DNA from 3 places in the Streptomyces sp. Je 1-369 genome. Region 3 is predicted to be linked to each of the others. Evidence: riboswitches for the same ligand, from Rfam matches in the RefSeq annotation. Region 3 holds a riboswitch; each other region holds the start of a gene.

Region 1 (4,179 bases), 1.9 Mb from region 3:
CTGAGGCGACCAGACCGATCGAGCCGATCAGGGTGCGCACGATCTCCTCGGCGACCAGTTCGCTGTTGGCCACCGTGCCCACGCTGGACTGGGCGATGGAGAAGAGGAGGAGCAGGGGCAGTGCGGCGCCCGCGTAGGCGAGGACGAGGGTGTTGACGACCGAGGCGATGTGGTCGCGGCCGATGCGGATGCCCGCGCGGTACAGGCCGCGCCAGCCCATCGTCGGGTTGGCCTGATGCAGCTCCCAGACCGCGGAGGTCTGGGTGACCGTCACGTCGTCGAGGACACCGAGCGAGCCGATGATGACGCCCGCGAGCAGCAGGCCGCTCATGTCGATGGACGGATACAGGCCATGGATGAGGCCGGTGTTGTCGTCCGTGTTGCCGGTGAGCGCGGCCCAGCCGATGAAGAGCGAGCCGAGGAGGCCGATGAGGAGGAGGGAGATGAGGGTGCCGAGTACGGCGACGGAGGTCCGGGCTGTCAGGCCGTGGCAGAGGTAGAGCGCGATCAGCATGATGGCGCTCGCCCCGATCACCGCCACGACCAGGGGGTTCGAGCCTTGGAGAATCGCCGGCAGGATGAAGAACGTGAGCACCATGAAGCTGATGGCGAGGGCGACCAGGGCCATCACGCCGCGGAGTCGGCCCACGACGACGACGGCGAGCGCGAAGATGCCGGCCAGGAGCGCCATCGGGATCTTGCGGTTCACGTCGGTGACGGAGTACTGCAGTCCTTCGGGGGCCTTGGGCTCGTAGGCGACCACCACCTGTTGGCCCTGCTTCAGTTGGCGTGGCGAGTCGGGCTGGATGATCTCCGTGAAGGTGCGGCCCTTGTCGTCGCCGCTGGTGACCTTGACCGTCGCCTTCTTGCAGATGCCCGTGGCGGTGGACTGTGCGGACTGGCCCTCGGCGGTGGAGGTGTCGCCGTTCGGCGGGGTCTGCGAGGGGCTGAGGTCCTTGCAGGGCAGCTCCTGCACCTTCGTGACGCTCGCCGACTGTGTCTGCCGGTCGAAGCCGACGCCGGTGCGTTCGTGGCTCGGCGTGCCACCGGGCCAGAGCACCACGAGGCCCACGACGACCGCTGTGGCGAAGGGGATCAGTACCGCGGCGATGACCTTGCGCAGGTGCTGGGAGACCGGTGCGGCCGGGCCGTGGCTGTGGGAATGCCCGTGTCCGTGGCCGTCTCCGTGGCCATGTCCGTGGCCCTCCGGAGGCGTCCCGGAGGCGGGCGGCTGCGAGGGCGGCGGGGGCGGCGGCTCTGTGGTGGTCACTGCCCGATCATCGCAAGAACGGGAGGGGCCCTCTGTTCAGCGCGCCCGACATGACGCTAGCGTGGAGCCACCTTTGCAATCGCGGGAGCTCGGAGCACCGGGCTGAGAGGGCGCTGACCTCCGTACGAAGCGGCACAAAATGTGCACGAGCCGTACGGGATTCGCTGCGTCGACCGCCGAACCTGTTACCGGGTAATGCCGGCGTAGGGAGTAGGTCTCATGACCACATCGGACGCACGCACGCCTGCCTCGACGCAGAACGACCAGAACCACCAGGTCCAGAGCGACGAGGCCGGGAAGTCCATCGGCTGGCACAAGGCGTATGTCGAGGGTTCGCGCCCCGACCTGCGGGTGCCGGTCCGACAGGTGCACCTCACCAATGGCAAGGCCGTCACCCTGTACGACACTTCGGGTCCGTACACCGACCCGTCGGCCGAGACCGACGTCCGCCGCGGGCTGGCGCCGCTGCGGGAGAACTGGATCATCGCCCGCGGCGACACGGAGGAGTACGTGGGCCGTCCGCCGCGTCCCGAGGACGACGGCATCAAGCACACCTCGCCCCGCGGCGGGCTCAAGAACCTGGACGCGGTCTTCCCCGGCCGCCCCCGCCAGCCCCGACGCGGCCGTGACGGTCAGGCGGTGACGCAGCTCGCGTACGCCAGGCGCGGCGAGATCACGCCCGAGATGGAGTTCATCGGGATCCGCGAGGGCATGGACCCGGAGATCGTGCGGGAAGAGGTCGCCGCGGGCCGCGCGGTGATTCCCGCCAACGTGAACCACCCGGAGATCGAGCCGATGATCATCGGCAAGAAGTTCCTGGTGAAGGTGAACGCGAACATCGGCAACTCCGCGGTCACCTCCTCCATCGAGGAGGAGGTGGACAAGATGACCTGGGCGACCCAGTGGGGCGCCGACACGGTCATGGACCTCTCCACCGGCCGCAACATCCACACCACCCGCGAGTGGGTCCTGCGCAACTCCCCCGTGCCCATCGGCACCGTCCCCCTCTACCAGGCCCTGGAGAAGGTCGACGGCAAGGCCGAGGAGCTGACCTGGGACATCTACAAGGACACGGTCATCGAGCAGGCCGAGCAGGGCGTGGACTACATGACGGTCCACGCGGGCGTGCGCCTCCCGTACGTGCCGCTCACCGCGCGCCGCAAGACCGGCATCGTCTCGCGCGGTGGTTCGATCATGGCCGCCTGGTGCCTCGCGCACCACAAGGAGAGCTTCCTCTACGAGCACTTCGAGGAGCTCTGCGAGATCCTCGCGGCGTACGACGTGACGTACTCGCTCGGCGACGGCCTGCGGCCCGGTTCGATCGCGGACGCCAACGACGAGGCGCAGTTCGCCGAGTTGCGGACGCTCGGGGAACTCAACACGATCGCCAAGCGTCACAACGTACAGACGATGATCGAGGGCCCCGGGCACGTCCCGATGCACAAGATCAAGGAGAACATCGACCTCCAGCAGGAGATCTGCGAAGAGGCGCCGTTCTACACGCTCGGCCCGCTGACCACGGACATCGCGCCCGCCTACGACCACATCACCTCCGGCATCGGCGCCGCGATGATCGGCTGGTGGGGCACGGCCATGCTCTGCTACGTCACGCCGAAGGAGCACCTGGGCCTGCCCAACCGCGACGACGTGAAGACCGGCGTCATCACGTACAAGATCGCGGCGCACGCGGCGGACCTCGCCAAGGGGCACCCGGGCGCGCAGGACTGGGACGACGCGCTCTCGGACGCGCGCTTCGAGTTCCGCTGGGAGGACCAGTTCAACCTGGCCCTCGACCCGGTCACGGCGCGGGAGTTCCACGACGAGACCCTGCCGGCCGAGCCCGCGAAGACGGCGCACTTCTGCTCGATGTGCGGGCCGAAGTTCTGCTCGATGAAGATCTCGCAGGACATCCGGCGCCAGCACGGCGGCGACCTCGGCTCCGAGGACATCGAGGCGGGCATGGAGCAGAAGTCCAAGGAGTTCGCAGCCGCGGGCAACCGGGTCTATCTGCCGATCGCCGACTGAGAGCGATCGCCGACTGAGGCTCCGTGGTCCCGCCCCCCAGTGGGGCGGCGGGGCCACGAAGCGGTGGTGCGACCCCGAAGCGGTCCGGTTCGGCCGGGCCGCTACTCCGGCTTGTGGTCGGGCCCGCCGAAGTCGGGGCTGGAGAAGTCCGGGCTCGAGTAGCTCGGCCGCGGTCCTGCCGGGCCGCCGTCCGGGCTGCTGAACCCCGGCCTGTGATAGCCGAGTTGCGGCATGCGGCCACCGGCACCGCCGCCGCCCGGCTTCCCCGACGGCGTACGGCCGGCGGGAGCGCCGCCCGGCTCCGTCAGGGCCTCCCGGAGGAACGGCACGACGCCCCGCTCGAGGAGCGCCCGGCCCCAGTCTTCCCTGGCACGGGACACCTCCTCGAGCTGCTCGCCGTGGAGCCCCGCAGGGAGCGAGGTGGACCCGTTGCGCAGGGCGGTCAGGAGCAGACCGACCGCGGCGACCAGGATGGCCCCCGCGGTGAGCGCGCCGAACAGCCATCCCGCGGTGAGCAGGGTGTCCGCGAAGGCGGGCTCGGGGTTGAGCATCTTCAGGATGTAGCCGACGAGCAGGAAGATCGCGGCGGCCGTCCCCGCGAGGACGGGTGCGAGGACCGCGACTACGGCGATCGCGCCGGCGCCCGCCGCTGCCGCAGGTTCGGCGACCTCACCCATGGTGGTGGCGAGGCTGACGCCGCCGGAGCCCGACTCCGCGGCGCTCTGTCCGCTCCCTTCGCGGATCGAGGTGGATGTCGGTCGAGGTTCGCGCAACTCCTCGCGAACCTTCACGTAGTGCGCGTACTCAGCCGCGGCCGCGGCCGTGATCAGTGCTGTCGCGTTCAGGGCCATGGTGCGCAGTTGTTCGGTGTTGAGCCGCCGGCC
Region 2 (4,179 bases), 3.9 Mb from region 3:
GACCTCGTCGAGGTTGTCCGCGTCGATGCCGCCGATGGCGAACCAGGGGCGGTCCGTGCCGAGCGAGGCCGTGTACCTGACCAGGTCGAGGCCCGGGGCATGGCGGCCCGGCTTGGTGGGCGTGGGCCAGCAGGGTCCCGTGCAGAAGTAGTCCACGCCCTCCTGGACGGCGGCCGCGGCGGCCTCCGACTCGGCGTGCGTGGAGCGGCCGATCAGCACGTCGGCGCTGCCGCCGAGGATGGCGCGGGCCGCGGGGACGGGCAGGTCGCCCTGGCCGAGGTGCAGCACGTCGGCGCCGATGGCGTGGGCGACGTCCGCGCGGTCGTTCACGGCGAAGAGCTTGCCGTGCCTGCAGGCGGCGTCCGCGAAGACTCGGAGGTGCTCCAGCTCCTCGCCGGCCTCCATGCCCTTGTCGCGCAGCTGCACGATGTCGACGCCGCCCGCGAGGACGGCGTCGAGGAACTCGGGGAGGTCCCCCTGGCGCCTGCGGGCATCCGTGCACAGGTAGAGCCGGGCGTCGGCGAGCCGGTCGCGGCGGTCTGCGGCCATGGAGAGGTCCCCCCGTTGTCGGTGGTGTGCGGGCCGCGTGGGATCAGCGGCCCGCACACCGGACGATGTGTTCAGGTCAGACGGCGAGCGCCTGGGCGCGGCGCTTCACCTCCGTGCCGCGATTCTCGCTCAGCGCCTGCGCGGGGGTGCCGGGCAGGCTCGGGTCGGGGGTGAAGAGCCATTCGAGCATCTCTTCGTCGGAGAAACCGTCGTCCCGCAGGAGCGTCAGGGTGCCGCTGAGGCCCTTGACGACCTTGTCGCCGTCGATGAAGGCGGCCGGCACCTGGAGCGCCCGGTTCTCCCCGCGGCGCACGGCGATCACCTGGCCCTCCTTGACCAGCTGGCGCACACGGGTCACCTCGATGTCGAGCATCTCCGCGATGTCGGGGAGGTGCAGCCACTCGGGGACGAGAGCATCGGTCTTTGCGTCAATCTCGGTCACGGGTCAAGCGTATCTCCGGCCACTGACACGCACCGGGTGGCACCGCCCCACCGGCGAGCGGCCCGCTACAGCACCGCCTTCTTCAGCGGAATCGACGGGTCCGCCGTCAGTGCCGGGTCGAGGCGCGCACCCGACTCGATCAGCCGACGGCCCTGCGCCAGGTCCCTGGGGCGGCCCACGGCGAGAACCGCGACCAGGGCGCCGTCCCGCAGCCAGCACACCGACCAGGCCATGCCGTCCGGGTCCCCGCGCCACACCAGCTCGTCGGCCCCGGCGTGATGTCCCGCGTACTGCACGAAGCGGCCGAACTGCTCCGACCAGAAGTACGGCACGGGGTCGTACGCGGCCGGCGTCTCACCGATGATGTTCGCCGCCACCGTGCGCGGCCCCTGGAGTGCGTTGTCCCAGTGGTGCACGAGGAGCCGCTCGCCGTACCGGCCGGAGGGGAACGAGGCGCAGTCCCCGACCGCGTACACGTCCGGCGCCGACGTGCGCAGGCCCTCGTCGGTGACGACCTCGCGGTGCGTGCCGAGCTCGATGCCGGAGCCGGTGAGCCAGCCCGTCGCGGGCCGTGCCCCGATGCCGACGACGACGGCGGTCGCGGGCAGCGTGGTCCCGTCGGACAGGACGACGGCGCCGGGTTCGACGCGCTCCACGCGCGCGTGGGTGCGCAGGACCGCTCCGGAGTCCGCGTACCAGCCCGCCATGGGGGCCGCGACCTCCTCGGGGAGCGCCCCCGCGAGCGGCCTGCCCGCGGCCTCGACGACGGTGACGGAGCAGCCCGCCTCGCGCGCGGCGGTCGCGAACTCCGCGCCGATCCAGCCCGCCCCGACGACCACCACGTCGTGCTGCCCCGCGAGGACCGGGCGCAGCCGCGCGGCGTCGTCCAGGGTGCGCAGCAGGTGCACGCCGGGGATGTTCTCGGTGCCGGGCAGGCGGATCGGTTCGGCGCCGGTCGCGAGGACCAGGACGTCGTACGTGAGGGCCCCGTCGGCGGTGTCCAGCTCGTGGTCGGCGGGGCGCACGCCGGTGACCTCGCGGCCCAGGTCCAGCTCGATGCCGAGCGCCGGGAAGTCGATGTCGAAGGTGGAGCCCTCCGCCTTGCCGAGCAGCACCGCCTTGGACAGCGGTGGCCTGTCGTACGGCGGGTGCGGCTCGGCGCCGACGAGGGTGACCCGGCCCGTGAAGCCCTGCTCGCGCAGGGCCACCGCGGTCTGCACGCCGGCCATCCCGGCGCCGACGACCACGACGTGCCGCTCCGCCTGTCGCCGCTTCCCGCTCTGCTGCTGCTCGCTCTGCCTCTGCTGCTCGCTCACCCGATCACTCTAGGGCGGTTGTCGAGGGCGCCCTCAGGTGTGGTCGGGGAGATCTCTGACACAACGTCACCGCCCATACCCGGACAGCTCCCCTACTGCCGCACGAAGCGACGGGCTAGGGTGGCCCGTGCAGAGCACTCGCGGGAGCCCGGACGCACCGGGCTGAGAGGGAGGCTGGGACGGCCTCCGACCGTACGAACCTGATCCGGGTCATGCCGGCGAAGGGAGGGGCTGGACGCCCATGCATCCACGTACGACATCACCATCCGCCACCTCTGACGTCCTGATCGTCGGAGGCGGCATCATCGGCCTGGTCACGGCCTGGCGGACCGCGCAGCGGGGGCTCTCCGTGGCGGTCGTGGACCCCGAGCCGGGCGGCGGCGCCGCCCAGGTCGCGGCGGGCATGCTGGCCGCCGTCACCGAACTCCACTACGGCGAGCAGACGTTGCTCGGCCTCAACATCGCCTCCGCGCGGCGCTATCCGGCGTTCGCCGACGAGCTGACCGAGGCGAGCGGCCACGACCTCGGCTACCGCGCGTGCGGCACGCTCGCCGTCGCGCTGGACTCCGACGACCGTGCCCACCTGCGCGAACTGCACGCCCTGCAGCAGCGTTCGGGCCTGGAGTCCGAGTGGCTGAACGGCCGCGAGTGCCGTCGCCTCGAACCGATGCTGGCGCCGGGTGTGCGCGGCGGCCTTCGGGTCGACGGCGATCACCAGATCGACCCGCGGCGGCTCGCGGGCGCGCTCGTGGTGGCCTGCGAGCGGGCCGGTGTGGTCTTCCACCGCGCCTGGGCCGAGCGTCTGTCGGTCGTACGCGACCGTGCGCACGGCGTCGTCCTCGCGGACGGCACCGAGCTGGGCGCGGGTCTGACGGTCCTCGCGGCGGGCAGCCTCAGCGGGCGCCTCGCGGGCGTCCCCGACGACGTCCTGCCGCCCGTGCGCCCCGTCAAGGGCCAGGTCCTGCGTCTTACGGTGCCCGGGCCCTACGCCCCGTTCCTGAGCCGCACCGTGCGGGCCGTGGTGCGCGGCAGCCACGTCTACCTCGTGCCGCGCGAGAACGGCGAGCTCGTCGTCGGCGCGACCAGCGAGGAGCTCGGCTGGGACACCACGGTCACCGCGGGCGGCGTGTACGAACTGCTGCGGGACGCGCACGAGCTCGTGCCCGGCATCACCGAGCTGCCGCTGACCGAGACCCGCGCGGGTCTGCGCCCCGGCTCCCCCGACAACGCGCCGATGCTCGGCCCGACACGGCTCGACGGGCTCCACCTGGCCACCGGGCACTTCCGCAACGGCGTCCTCCTGACGCCCGTCACGGGCGACGTCATGGCGCACGCCCTGACCACGGGCGCGCTCCCGGAAGAGGCGCTCCCGTTCACCCCGCGCCGCTTCGACGGCGCGTCCCCCGAGATCTCCGCCCCGGCCCGCACGCAGCACGACACGGAGCAGCCCGCATGAGCACACCCTTCGCCGTCTCCGTCAACGGGGAGGAACGCGAGGTGGCCTCGGGCACCACGCTCGAAGCCCTCGTGGCCACCCTCTCCTCGGCGCACTCCGGTGTCGCCGCCGCCCTCAACGAAACCGTCGTCCCGCGCGCGCAGTGGCCCACCACGGCCCTCTCCGCGGGTGACCGCGTCGAAGTACTCACCGCCGTACAGGGAGGCTGAACACCATGGCAGACGACCCCTTCGTCATCGGCGGGCTCACCCTCTCCTCGCGCCTGATCATGGGCACGGGCGGGGCGCCCAGCCTCGACATCCTGGAGCGGTCCCTCGTCGCGTCCGGCACGGAGCTGACCACGGTCGCGATGCGCAGGCTCGACCCGGGCGTCCAGGGTTCCGTGCTCTCCGTGCTCGACCGGCTCGGCATCCGCG
Region 3 (4,179 bases):
TACCCGGAGAACTCACTTTCGTCGCGCCCCGCGGTGCCAAGAAGCCCCCGCGGCACATCGCTGACCTCACGCCCGCCGAGCGCAAGGAAGCCGTCGCCGCCACTGGCGAGAAGCCGTTCCGTGCCAAGCAGCTGTCGCAGCACTACTTCGCGCGGTATGCGCACGACCCGGCCGAGTGGACCGACATTCCGGCCGGGTCGCGCGAGAAGCTGCGGGAGGCGTTGCTGCCCGATCTGATGTCCGTGGTGCGGCACATCAGCTGTGACGACGACACGACGCGCAAGACGTTGTGGCGGCTGTTCGACGGGACGCTCGTCGAGTCGGTGCTCATGCGGTATCCGGACCGGGTCACCATGTGCATCAGCTCGCAGGCGGGCTGCGGCATGAACTGTCCGTTCTGTGCCACGGGACAGGCCGGTCTCGACCGGAACCTGTCGACCGGTGAGATCGTGCATCAGATCGTTGATGGCATGCGTGCGCTCCGGGACGGTGAGATTCCGGGCGGGCCCGCCCGGCTGTCGAACATCGTGTTCATGGGCATGGGCGAGCCGCTGGCCAACTACAACCGCGTGGCCGGGGCCATTCGACGCCTCACCGACCCCGAGCCCGACGGCCTGGGGCTCTCGCAGCGCGGGATCACCGTGTCGACCGTGGGTCTCGTGCCCGCCATCCACCGGTTCTCGGACGAGGGCTTCAAGTGCCGGCTCGCGATCTCGCTGCACGCGCCGGACGACGAGCTGCGCGACACCCTCGTGCCCGTCAACACGCGGTGGAAGGTGCGGGAGGTGCTGGACGCGGGGTGGGAGTACGCCGCGAAGTCCGGGCGCCGGCTCTCCATCGAGTACGCGCTGATCCGCGACATCAACGACCAGGCCTGGCGTGGTGACCGGCTCGGGCGGCTGCTGAAGGGCAAGCCCGTGCACGTCAACCTCATTCCGCTCAACCCGACGCCGGGCTCCAAGTGGACGGCCTCGCGGCCCGAGGACGAGAAGGCCTTCGTGGAGGCCATCGCCGCCCACGGTGTGCCGGTCACGATCCGGGACACCCGGGGCCAGGAGATCGACGGGGCGTGCGGCCAGCTGGCGGCGGCCGAGAGGTAGTCTGGCGGGCGTACGGCTCCGTACGAGTACACACATCTGCATATTCCGACAGGGGAGCGCCACAGCGCTGAGAGTGCGGCCACTTGGACAGGTGGGCCGCAGACCCTCTGAACCTCGCCCAGGTCATTCTGGGTAGGAAGTTCGGGCATCACTCAAGCTGTAGCGCCCTGCCCGCGTGCCATTGGCGTGCGGGCGGGGCCGCGTCTTCTCCTGGTCACCCAGGAGGAAAGTCAGTGAGCAGCACCAAGAAGGTCACGTTCACCGCCGTGGCGGTGGGCATCGGGCTCGTCGCCGTCTCCGCGTGCGGCAGCTCCGACGGTGGGTCCGGCACATCCGACTCGAAGAGTGTCACCCTCGTCAGTCATGACTCCTTCAATGTCTCCAAGGACGTGTTGAAGGACTTCGAGAAGCGGTCCGGGTACAAGGTCAAGGTCCTCAAGGACGGTGACGCGGGTGCCGCCGTGAACAAGGCGATCCTCTCCAAGGACAACCCCCAGGGCGACGTCTTCTTCGGCGTCGACAACACGCTGCTCTCGCGGGCGCTCGACAACGGGCTCTTCCAGTCCTACGAGGTCAAGGGCTCGGACGAGGTCAAGCCGGAGTTTCGGGTCGACGGGGGCAAGCATCGCGTCACGCCCGTCGACAGCGGTGACATCTGCGTCAACTACGACAAGAAGTACTTCGCCGACAAGAAGCTCGCGCCGCCGAAGTCCTTCGCTGATCTGACCGAGCCCGCTTACAGGAACCTGCTCGTCACCGAGAACGCCTCGACCTCGTCGCCCGGCCTCGGCTTCCTGCTCGGCACCGCCGCCAAGTACGGGGACGACGGCTGGACGGGGTACTGGAAGAAGCTCAAGGCCAACGGCGTCAAGGTCGTCGACGGCTGGGAGCAGGCCTACAACGAGGAGTTCTCCGGGTCCGCGGGCGGCAAGAAGGCCAAGGGGGACCGGCCGCTCGTGGTCTCGTACGCCTCCTCGCCGCCCGTCGAGGTCCTCTACGGCAAGCCGCAGCCCAAGCAGGCGCCGACCGGCGTCGCGACCGGCACGTGCTTCCGCCAGGTCGAGTACGCGGGCCTGCTCAGCAACGCCGGGAACGAGAAGGGCGGCAAGGCGCTCCTCGACTTCCTTGCGAGCCAGGAGTTCCAGGAGGACATGCCGCTCAGCATGTTCGTGAACCCGGTCCGCGAGGGCACCAAGCTGCCGAAGCTGTTCACCGAGCACGGCGTGACCGTCGACGCGCCGCAGACCATGGACCCGAAGAAGATCGCCGACAACCGCGAGCCGTGGATCAAGTCGTGGACCTCGCTCGTACTGAAGTAGCGAAACCCCGTCCACACGCGGGGTCCCGGCGCGGGAGCGCGGCGCGGCTCGGTCTGATGGCCGTACCCGTCGCGTTCTTCGCGCTCTTCTTCGCCTACCCGGTCTCGGCGATCGTCGCACGCGGGCTGCACATCGGCGGCGTCTGGCAGTTCGGGCGGATCACGGACGTGCTCGGGGAGTCCGACATCCGGCACGTGCTGTGGTTCACCACCTGGCAGGCGCTCGCGTCGACGGCGCTGACGCTGCTGATCGCGCTCCCCGGCGCGTACGTCTTCGCGCGCTTCGACTTCCCGGGCAAGCGGGTGCTGCGGGCCGTCGTCACCGTGCCGTTCGTGCTGCCGACGGTCGTCGTCGGCACGGCGTTCCTCGCGCTGATCGGGCGGGGCGGGCTCTTCGACGAGCTGTGGGGCGTACGCCTTGACACCACGGTGTGGGCGATCCTGCTCGCGCACGTCTTCTTCAACTACGCCGTCGTCGTACGGACCGTGGGCGGCCTCTGGTCACAACTCGACCCGCGCCAGGAGGAGGCCGCGCGGATGCTCGGCGCCTCCCGGTGGACGGCGTGGCGGACGGTGACGCTGCCCGCGCTCGCACCGGCCGTGGCGGCCGCCGCGCTCATGGTCTTCCTCTTCACCTTCACCTCCTTCGGCGTGGTGCAGATCCTCGGGGGTCCGGCGTACTCGACGCTCGAAGTGGAGATCTACCGGCAGACCGCGCAGCTCCTCGATCTGCCGACGGCCGCCGTCCTGACCCTCGTGCAGTTCGCCGCGGTCGGCCTGATCCTGGCGATCCACGCGTGGACGGTGCGGCGGCGCGAGAGCGCGCTGAAGCTCGTCGACGCGTCCGCCGTGGCACGCAGGCCGCGTGGCGCCGGGCAGTGGACGCTGCTGGGGTTCGTCATGGTGACGGTTGTGCTGCTGATCCTGTTGCCGCTCGGTGTGCTGGTTCAGCGGTCCTTCGACGGGCCCGACGGCTTCGGGTTCGCGTACTACAAGGAGCTGACCTCGGCGGACGGCGGTGCCTTCCTCGTGCCGCCGATCGAGGCGATCGGGAACTCACTGCAGTACGCGATCGTCGCCACGGCCATCGCCGTGGTGATCGGTGGGCTCGCGGCCGCCGCCCTCACGCGGCGCGCGGGGCGTCTCGTGCGCGGGTTCGACGCGCTGCTCATGCTGCCGCTCGGCGTGTCGGCCGTGACCGTCGGCTTCGGGTTCCTGATCACGCTCGACAAGCCGCCGCTCGACCTGCGGTCCTCCTGGATCCTGGTGCCGCTCGCCCAGGCCCTGGTCGGCGTGCCCTTCGTCGTACGCACCATGCTGCCCGTCCTGCGCGCGGTGGACGGCAGACTCCGCGAGGCGGCGGCCGTGCTCGGCGCGTCGCCGCTGCGGGCGTGGCGCGAGGTCGACCTGCCGATGGTGTGGCGGGCGCTGCTGATCGCCGCCGGGTTCGCCTTCGCCGTCTCGCTCGGCGAGTTCGGGGCGACGGTCTTCATCGCACGGCCCGACAACCCGACGCTGCCGGTCGCCGTGGCCCGCCTCCTCGGCCGCGCGGGCGACCTCAACTACGGCCAGGCGATGGCCCTCTCGACGATTCTCATGGTGGTGTGCGCGGTGTCCCTGCTGCTCCTGGAACGCGTACGGACCGGCCGCACCACGGGGGAGTTCTGATGACGGACGCACTGCTGAGCCTGCGGGACGCGACGGTACGGTTCGGGGCGCGGGCCGTGCTCGACGCTGTCGACCTCGACGTCGCCGAGCACG

The links. A riboswitch is a leader RNA that binds a small molecule or an ion and turns the genes downstream of it on or off. The one in region 3 is predicted to bind thiamine pyrophosphate.
Region 1: linked by a shared signal. The riboswitch ahead of thiC (phosphomethylpyrimidine synthase ThiC) and the one ahead of NOO62_RS28870 (thiamine ABC transporter substrate binding subunit) in region 3 are both predicted to bind thiamine pyrophosphate.
Region 2: linked by a shared signal. The riboswitch ahead of thiO (glycine oxidase ThiO) and the one ahead of NOO62_RS28870 (thiamine ABC transporter substrate binding subunit) in region 3 are both predicted to bind thiamine pyrophosphate.

The regions. Positions count from the first base shown of each region.
Region 1 is NZ_CP101750.1:4,415,010-4,419,188, reverse strand. It holds gene NOO62_RS20110 (YibE/F family protein) at 1-1,270, opposite strand, end outside; TPP riboswitch at 1,342-1,497, shown strand; gene thiC (phosphomethylpyrimidine synthase ThiC) at 1,490-3,295, shown strand; gene NOO62_RS20100 (hypothetical protein) at 3,397-4,179, opposite strand, start outside.
Region 2 is NZ_CP101750.1:2,444,595-2,448,773, forward strand. It holds gene thiE (thiamine phosphate synthase) at 1-549, opposite strand, end outside; gene NOO62_RS11185 (Rv2175c family DNA-binding protein) at 626-991, opposite strand; gene NOO62_RS11190 (NAD(P)/FAD-dependent oxidoreductase) at 1,057-2,307, opposite strand; TPP riboswitch at 2,438-2,551, shown strand; gene thiO (glycine oxidase ThiO) at 2,549-3,763, shown strand; gene thiS (sulfur carrier protein ThiS) at 3,760-3,972, shown strand; gene NOO62_RS11205 (thiazole synthase) at 3,978-4,179, shown strand, end outside.
Region 3 is NZ_CP101750.1:6,337,719-6,341,897, forward strand. It holds gene rlmN (23S rRNA (adenine(2503)-C(2))-methyltransferase RlmN) at 1-1,100, shown strand, start outside; TPP riboswitch at 1,141-1,257, shown strand; gene NOO62_RS28870 (thiamine ABC transporter substrate binding subunit) at 1,334-2,419, shown strand; gene NOO62_RS28875 (ABC transporter permease) at 2,395-4,086, shown strand; gene NOO62_RS28880 (ABC transporter ATP-binding protein) at 4,086-4,179, shown strand, end outside.